One region of the Ancylomarina sp. genome, then DNA from elsewhere that is predicted to be linked to it. Evidence: riboswitches for the same ligand, from Rfam matches in the RefSeq annotation. Region 1 holds a riboswitch; the other holds the start of a gene.
What was found. A riboswitch is a leader RNA that binds a small molecule or an ion and turns the genes downstream of it on or off. The one in region 1 is predicted to bind cobalamin.
Positions count from the first base shown of each region.

Region 2: linked by a shared signal. The riboswitch ahead of ABY905_RS01760 (TonB-dependent receptor plug domain-containing protein) and the one ahead of ABY905_RS03505 (sigma-54-dependent transcriptional regulator) in region 1 are both predicted to bind cobalamin.

Region 1 covers NZ_JBFFKR010000022.1:19,013-23,321, reverse strand. The annotation lists gene ABY905_RS03510 (ATP-binding protein) at 1-406, shown strand, start outside; gene ABY905_RS03505 (sigma-54-dependent transcriptional regulator) at 671-2,005, opposite strand; cobalamin riboswitch at 2,245-2,445, opposite strand; gene ABY905_RS03500 (penicillin-binding protein 1A) at 2,489-4,309, opposite strand, start outside.
Region 2 covers NZ_JBFFKR010000009.1:26,567-30,875, reverse strand. The annotation lists gene ABY905_RS01765 (metallophosphoesterase) at 1-969, opposite strand, end outside; cobalamin riboswitch at 1,759-1,965, shown strand; gene ABY905_RS01760 (TonB-dependent receptor plug domain-containing protein) at 2,129-4,291, shown strand.

The sequences.
Region 1 (4,309 bases):
AGTTGAAATGAGTCCGGTGGAGGAAGTGAAATCATTATATGAAACGAGCCATCTATTATTTGATTTATCAGAAGTGGAGAAATTCTCGGGAGGTGATAATGCCTTAGTTAATAAGATTCTGACTAGCTTCACGCGAATAGCCAAGGAGAGTCTTCAGCTCCTTAAAGATGCTAGTGATGGCAAGCATTATAAGCAGATAGGTGAAATTGCCCATAGAATGTTGAGCTCTTACCGACAGCTTAAAATAGAGTCTGCAAGTGATATTTTGATTGAATTAGAAAAAATGATTCATCAAGAGCCTGATGAGCTAATGAGTATTGAAGAGGTGAATCGTGCTATTAATAAACTTGAGGAATTATCAAATCAGATTTTTAAACAAATTGAAGACTTGCAAGAGAACCCTTAATTGAGTTTGACGTCTACAGTTTTCCACCTATAAACATTCTGAAATATTTCGTGTGTGAGTAAAATGGAATATAGAAATCCCATCTTGTTTTTTTTGTCAGGTAAGACAAGAATAAACCATCAATAAGAGGTCTGAAAAACAAGAAATAGACAATGATGAATTGACTAATGTCTAATTCGGGTTTGTAGATAAGAATGAACGGAGCACACACAGTCAAATAGTAAAGGAAAAAAACTAGAAATTTTGTTGTCATTCTATTTTAAATTAACCTTCTATACCATATTGCTTCATCTTAGTATAAAGCGTTTTTCTGTCGATATTGAGTAAGCGTGCTGCCTTTGATTTATTGTTGTTGACTTCTCTCAAAATATCAATAATCTTATCTCTTTCTGTTGAAGCCTGAATAAGTTTCAAGTCAGTCGTATTATCAGCTATACTTGTCGATTCCTGATAGTGGAGTATTTCGGGAGGCAAGGCTGATGTTTCGAGACGTTCACCAGTGCTTAAAAGTAAGGCTCTTCGAATCACATTTCTAAGCTCTCTTAAATTTCCTGGCCAACTGTATGCTTTTAGTTTCTGAATAAATTCATCAGAAAAGTGATTGATATTTTTATTGAGTTCCTGATTGGATAGGTTTAGGAAATTATCAGCGAAAAGCTTGATGTCTTCTTTTCTATCACGAAGAGCTGGAACTGAAATCTTGAATTCGTTCAAGCGGTGGTATAAATCTTCTCTAAAATTAGACTTATTAACCTCTTTAATTAGATCTTCATTGGTTGCAACGAGTATTCTAACGTCAGTATCAATATCATTATTACTACCAAGCTGACGAATTTTTTTTTCTTGAATAGCCCTTAATAGTTTGATCTGGATTTCGTAGGATAAATTTCCAATCTCATCCAGGAAGAGTGTCCCCCCTTTGGCAAATTCAAACTGACCTTTTTTATCGGTAATGGCACCAGTAAAAGAGCCTTTATTGTGACCAAAAAGTTCACTTCCTGCTAACTCATTGGATAAGGCTCCACAGTCTACTGCCACAAAATTTTTATCCTTTCGGGCACTGGCCTCATGAATTCGTCGAGCTACAATTTCTTTTCCTGTTCCACTTTCTCCCTCAATAATCACAGACATATCAGTTGGAGCAACCAGATTGATATACTGATCGATCTGAACAGAATTAGGACTTTTACCACGAATGAATTCGATTTTTTTAGTTTTACCAACTTCCTCAACAGTTTTAGATTTTTCTATTGCGGAATTGATAAGGACGAGAATTTCTTCAGGATTGAGAGGTTTTGTTATGTACTCGTAAGCTCCCAGTTTTATGGCATTCACGGCTGTTCGAATTTCAGCATAAGATGTCATGATGATGACAGGCATGTGAGGATTCAAACTCTTTATTTGCTTGAGAAGATCAAGGCCATTGATATCAGGTAAACGAAAATCACTAATGACCAAGTTCGGCTTAAAGCTGCCAAATTTTTTTAATCCTTCATTGGCAGAAAAGGCGATATCAGATTCGAAACCTTTTTTATTAAGTAGGCCTTGAAGCATGATACAGATCGTAGGATCATCGTCTATAATGAGGATTTTATTCATAATGAGCTTATCGGGATGCTAAACTGTGAAAGTCAATTTAAACAAAATTAAGTAAAAAGCTTTGACGGAATACTATGAGTTTGAAAAAAAATAAAGGATTGTAAGCTTGCTATCGCAATTTTACAATCCTTTTAACAGTTACTTATGAATTTTTACGAGCAGATCTATGGCAAAGATCAACTCTGCTTGCGTCAAAAAAGTGAAAGGTTACAGAGACTTTCTGCTTTTCTTACCCGAAAGCTAAACTCAAGATTATAGGCAGGTCTTCTGGCTTATCTCAATTTTGAACACCTTCCCGTCCGCTTCAGGCTGACAGTGGTCTTTCGTTCAAAATACAGATTCGAAAAATTTCGAATCAAGAATTACAGCTGCGGGGACAGCTCCTGTTTTTAACAGGATTCCCTATTATTCCTTTCGGAACCCAAATCGTTTTGCAAGTTTAATCAAAAATTATAATTTGCCAATAATATTAGATGACTGATTTTAAAAGAAATCTTCTTCTTCATTTTGGATTAAACCCTTATTTCTTGGGTTTTTAGATTGAGTGTTACAATCCAGATCAATATTGAAACCTATAGGTTTTTCAAACTTGCCTTTCGGTATATTTAAAGATTCATCAGCATATACTTTTTGCATATATAGTCCCCAAATTGGTAAAGCCATATTAGCTCCTTGTCCTTGAGTAATTCCTTCGAAATGGATGGCTCTATCTTCAGCTCCAACCCAAACTCCAGAGACCAGATTGGGTGTAACACCCATAAACCAACCATCCGAATGATTTTGGGTGGTTCCTGTTTTTCCCCCAATAGGGTTACGAAGGTTGTACTTCCATCTCAGGCGCCCAGCTGTTCCTCGATTCACAACACCTTCAAGAAGGTTGGTCATCAGGTAAGCTGTTTTAGCACTCATCGCCTCACGTTTTTGAGGGATTGAGCGAGCAATCTCATTTCCTTTGCTATCTTCAATTCTTGAAATAAAACGAGGTTTAATATAAACGCCTTTGTTTGCATAAGTAGCATAGGCTCCTACCATTTCACGAACTGTAATTTCGGATGTTCCTAAGAATATTGAAGGCACAGGATCAATTCGACTGACGATACCCATCTTTTTTGCCATTTCGACAATTGCATTGGGTTTGAACTGTTTCAAAACCCAGCCAGAGATATTGTTTACAGAATTCGCCAGCCCCCATCTAAGGGTTACCATCTCTCCAGAACGTTTGCTTGTAGAGTTTCTTGAGGTCCATGTTGTTCCGTCACCGACATCAAAAGTCTGTGCAATATTTGGAACTTTATCGCATGGTGTTAATCCCTCTTGCATGGCTACTGTGTACAGGAATGGTTTGATGATAGAACCAACTTGGCGCTTACCATTATTTACCATATCGTACATAAAGTATTTGTAATTTGGTCCACCTACGTAGGCTCTAACTTCGCCTGTTTGTGGAACCATAGACATAAAACCAGCTCTAAGAAATCCCTTATAATACAGCATAGAATCGTTAGGTGACAATATAGTATCACGCTCCCCTTTCCAGGTGAAGATTCTCATTGGGGTAGGTGTTTCAAAAATACTTTTAATAGAATCAAGAGAAATATCTTTGTCTTTTAGAACACGGAACCTTTCACTTCTTCTCATTGATAAGTATAAATTCCGTTCTACGGCTTCGTCGTCTAAATCATCAGAAAAAGGAGGATTTTTGTGATATCTCTTCTCATTGTCAAAAGCAGGTTGTAAATCAAGGCCTAAATGCTCTCTGACGGCTTGCTCGGCATATTTCTGCATACGAGAATCAATGGTCGTATATATTTTTAAACCATCCTTATAAATATTATAGGATTCTCCATCTGCTTTTTTATTTTTATTACACCATCCAAAAAATGGGTTATTCTTCCATTGAAGAGAATCTTCAATAAATTGTTGTTTATTCCACGAAGGATATCGACTTTCTAGGGGTTTTCTTGCTGTAAGGCTTGTTCTTAAATATTCTCTAAAATACGTTGCACTTCCTCTTCGGTGGTCAACTTTTTGGTAATCCAGGTTAAGAGGTAAAAGCTTTAGAGAATCGTATTGCTGTTGCTCAAGATAGTTATACTTCACCATTTGGCTTAAGACAACATTACGCCTATCTAAAGTCAATTCAGGTCGGCGAAGTGGATTGTAGTATGAAGAGTTTTTAGCCATACCAACTAACATTGCGGACTGTTCAACTTTAAGCGAATCGGGAGTTGTATTAAAATATACGCGGGCTGCAGATTTAACACCTACAGCTAAGTTTAAGAAATCGTACTTATTTAAATACAT
Region 2 (4,309 bases), on a different contig from region 1:
ATCATTTATTTTGGTCATTGAATTCTTAGAACGTAACCATTCTCCCAATACCGAATTGGGATGGAAAAGCGCATCATAGTCCAGACCAAGATTATTACACAAGTTTTTATAGTCGCTAGCTATATATCTGTTATCCTTATTAAGCACCATCAACTCATGATTCCCGAAAGTAATGTGAACTTGTCCGCCAGCATTTTCAGCTTCCTGCTCCAAACGATAGATGAACCAAAGGGTTTCAGTCACCTTATTGCCTCTATCAAAAATATCGCCAACAAATACCAAATGACCCTTTCCCCAATTCCATTTTAGTTGTTTATCTATAACACCATGGCTTTGCAGATTATTTACCATTCTATCAAATTGTCCATGGATATCACCTAATACGAAAATGGGTTCCTGAGTTTTGATTTGCCAATCTGGTGTTTGACTCTCTCTTATGGAGTATGAACAGGTATCGCCAGCCCAACCTTTGAATGAGTTTGTTTCTTGATTTAAATACTTACCCGTGAGATAAGTTTTACTTTCAATTGAATCGTGCTTTAAATAGTAGGCATAAAGTCCATCTTCAGTTCGATCAATAAAAGGACCATCACTCATATTTGATAAGCCATTTTTATAAGTAACTGCTCCAGCCTTAAGCAGCAAATCTATTGCTTCGGCATTATTGGATCTAATGGCAAAATTGAGTGCCGTATAACCTTCGACATTTAAAGCATTGATATCGCATTCCTTTTGTAAAAGAGCATCTGTAACTTTAGGTAAGGCTCTTTTTGCTGCCCAATGAATAGGAGTGAGCCCTAAAGTATCTTGAGCATCCAAACCAACTCCTTTTTCGATTAAGTCAAGTGCTGTTGCTGTTTGTCGCTTATTTATTGCCTGAATAAGTTCTATACTGTTCTTATTGGGTGTGCATGATATCAGTGCCAATAGGCATGAAAAGAGGAATCCTTTAATAAAGGTTTTAAGCATGTGTCGTGTTTTTAGTCGTTTATGATCGAGTTGCTATAGTGTATGAAAATCAAGATGTTTAATCAATTCTGTCCTAGTGAATTGGTGCTTCGCCCAAACCAGACTTCATTTATTCATTAAAGTCTATTTTGTTGTATTCATGATTTCCGCTTTGCTCCAATGGTTGGCTTGATCCAAAAAACGAAGCTACCGAACAGAGTGAGATCATGAGAGCCCGAGATTATATTTACGAATAAAAAAGATCAAGGCTGCTTTTTAAATATCTTTCTTATTAGTTCATAAATGTTTATTTTACATGGTATTCATGATTTCCGCTTCGCTCCAATGTGCCTCAAACTTAAGTGCGGCCGGGTGATTTTCGAACATCCCGATCGTTCGGGACAACTTCCCGGTCTTTCTAAGGCTTTCGTGAAACGAAAGACATTTAAAAAAGAGGCCATTTTTTTGATGGCCTAAATAAGTTCACCTTCATCCTGTTATTAGGCTTAAATATATTGCTAGCAACAAATACATAACATGAGTAAAAACATCTAGGGCGCTATTGCTATTAAATCTCTAATTCAATTTTCTAAAAGCGTCATGCAAGGATAATAAATCTATTTCATTTGGACTATTCATCTTAATTATTTGTTGCACTATTTATGATATAAATTGAGTTGATCTAGCATATGTTTTCTTGGAATAGGATCTTAATTATTTGTTGTTCGATGTATATTTTGCCGATAATGTGCTTGTTATGTGATTGTATTTAATTCTTCAATCTTTATACTCAGAAATCCCCTTTTTATCTATATTTGCAGCGCATTTGGTATTTCTATCCTCATAACACAGGATTGAAATGAAAAGGGAATTCGGTGTGAATCCGAGACTATACCCGTAGCTGTAAGTTCTAAAAAAGCTTTTTGAACGACCTATGCCACTGTTCGCCTCAAGCGGATGGGAAGGCCTCAAAAAGTAGAACAAGTCAGAAGACCTGCCTTTGTAATCAATACAAGTCATTGCTTTCGGGAAAAAGAGCAAGTGAACGAAAATAATATCAATACAGATAAGAAGGATTGATCTGCCATAACTGGTCCTTTGTGTCATGTTGTACGATTTTCTTTTAGCTCCCTGTTTGCATTGCATTAGTTAAAATATTTTTCATTTATTAAAATCAAACATGAAAAGAACATTTTTAACGGCTTTTGCATTGCTTTCATTTATGAATTTTGCATCTCAAGCTGATGATAAACCTGTGGTAGATTCCACTTCGGTTCGTCATTTGAATCTAAACGAAGTACAAATTAATGCTTCACGTGTTAACGCAAAACTTAAGGATTTGCCTCAAAAGGTGGATGTGATTACTCAGCGTATGATTAAAGCCTCACCAGCAACAGATGTTGCGGGTTTGTTAAAACGATCATCATCAATTGATATCTTGCAATATCCAGGTGTAGATGCTGGAATTGGGATGCGTGGCTTCTCTGCTGATACAAAAAGTAAATATGCCTTGATTTTAATTGATGGAAAACCAGCTGGGACTGAAAATCTAGCCAGTATCGATTTGAATAATGTTGAGCGTGTTGAAATCTTAAAAGGACCTTTTTCTGCACAATATGGTTCTGATGCCATGGGGGGCGTTGTGAATATTGTAACTCAAACAAGGACAGGCAAATTTGGAGGTTCTGCTTCCTTTGCTTATGGAAGTTTCCAAACTTCAAAAGTGAATTTAAACTTTGGAGGTTCTCTGTCTGAATTGGTTGATTTTGATTTAGCATATGCCTTTCACAAGCAAAATGAAGATTACAAGGTAGGCGAGCATAATCTATACAATAAATCCTATGCCAAAACTATTTTGGATGCTTCGACTTATGGGGCTAGTATGGAAAATTCTCAATTTGAAAAGCACAATGTAAACGCTCGTTTGGGAATTAAGCTTGCAAAAGATTGGAAACTTAACCTCAATAGTAGTTTCTATAAAGCTTTTGATGTTGAAACACCAGGTAATTTTTGGCATACTTATGGTATGGACTCTAAAGACATAGAGCGATATACCGGAGGTCTTGATGTCCTAGGGAAAATAGGCATACATTCAATTCGTTTATCACCTTTCTTTTCAAATGAAAATACTGAAATAATTGATCTTGGAAATGATGGCTACGGAAATCTTGAAAATGTTTATAAGAACTATGGCTTTCAGTTGAATGATGCTTTTCAGATAGGAGAGCATACTTTTGCTTTTGGTATCGATAATAAAACAGATAAATATCTGAGTAAGAATTACACAAAAGAGGGGGTTGGTGAGGCGCCTTATAAACCTGATTATCAAAATCGCAAAACAGGTGTTTTTGGTCAAATTCAATTTAAACTTTTTGATGGTAAATTGGATGCTTCAGTCGGAGGTCGAGGAGATTTTATCAAGTTTGGATTGGAAGCGGATAAATTTTTAGGTAATGCATCAAGTTCTGAAAAGTATGAGATTTTCACTAAAAATATGGGGTTGAAATATCATATCTGTAATCATTTATCGATTCATTCGACTTGGGGAGATGCTTTCTTAGCTCCTGATGCCTTTCAGGTTGCTGGATTTTATACTGTTGCATCCGGTTCTACAACAAAAGGTAATGCCGATTTGAAGGCAGAAAAAAGCAAGACTATTGATTTTGGTTTCAATTTTAAGAACTTCAAAAAAGGAATCAATTTTGATTTAACCTATTTTCAAACAAAGCATAAGAATAAGATAATCAAAGAATATCAAAATCCTGATGGGATTGCTAAGAATGGTGATGAGTTTTATACTTATATCAATGCTCAAAAAGCAGAAATGAATGGTATTGAGATGCTTGCCTCTTATGATTTTGGAGCACTAAGTGATTATGATTATTCACTTCGTTTATATTTGAATTATACGCATATGATTGATGCAAAAGTTGCCTATGAATTAGCTGGTAAGCCTGCTGAAGGGAGTATGAGATATGTGAGAGACAACACTGCATCATTTGGTATTGAGTTTGATAACCTAAAAGGATTCTCTACTTGTTTGAATGGTCGTTATATTGGACATCGTTATGAAGACAATTATATGGTGACTTATCCTGCGCCAACATATGCAAGGGCGCCTATCGTATTCAAAGGTAAAGAGGTTCGTCCTGAACTGATTGATGAGGCTTTGTTACGTCATCCGATTTCTTATGTTTTTGATTATTCGGCTTCGTATACTTTTAAAGAGAAGTATACAGTTGGAATAACAATTTCGAATTTATTAGACGAAAATTATACTGAGAAAGATGGTTACAATATGCCGGGAAGATCGTTAATAGCTAAATTGGCTTATCGATTCTAAAATCTATTAATTCACTTT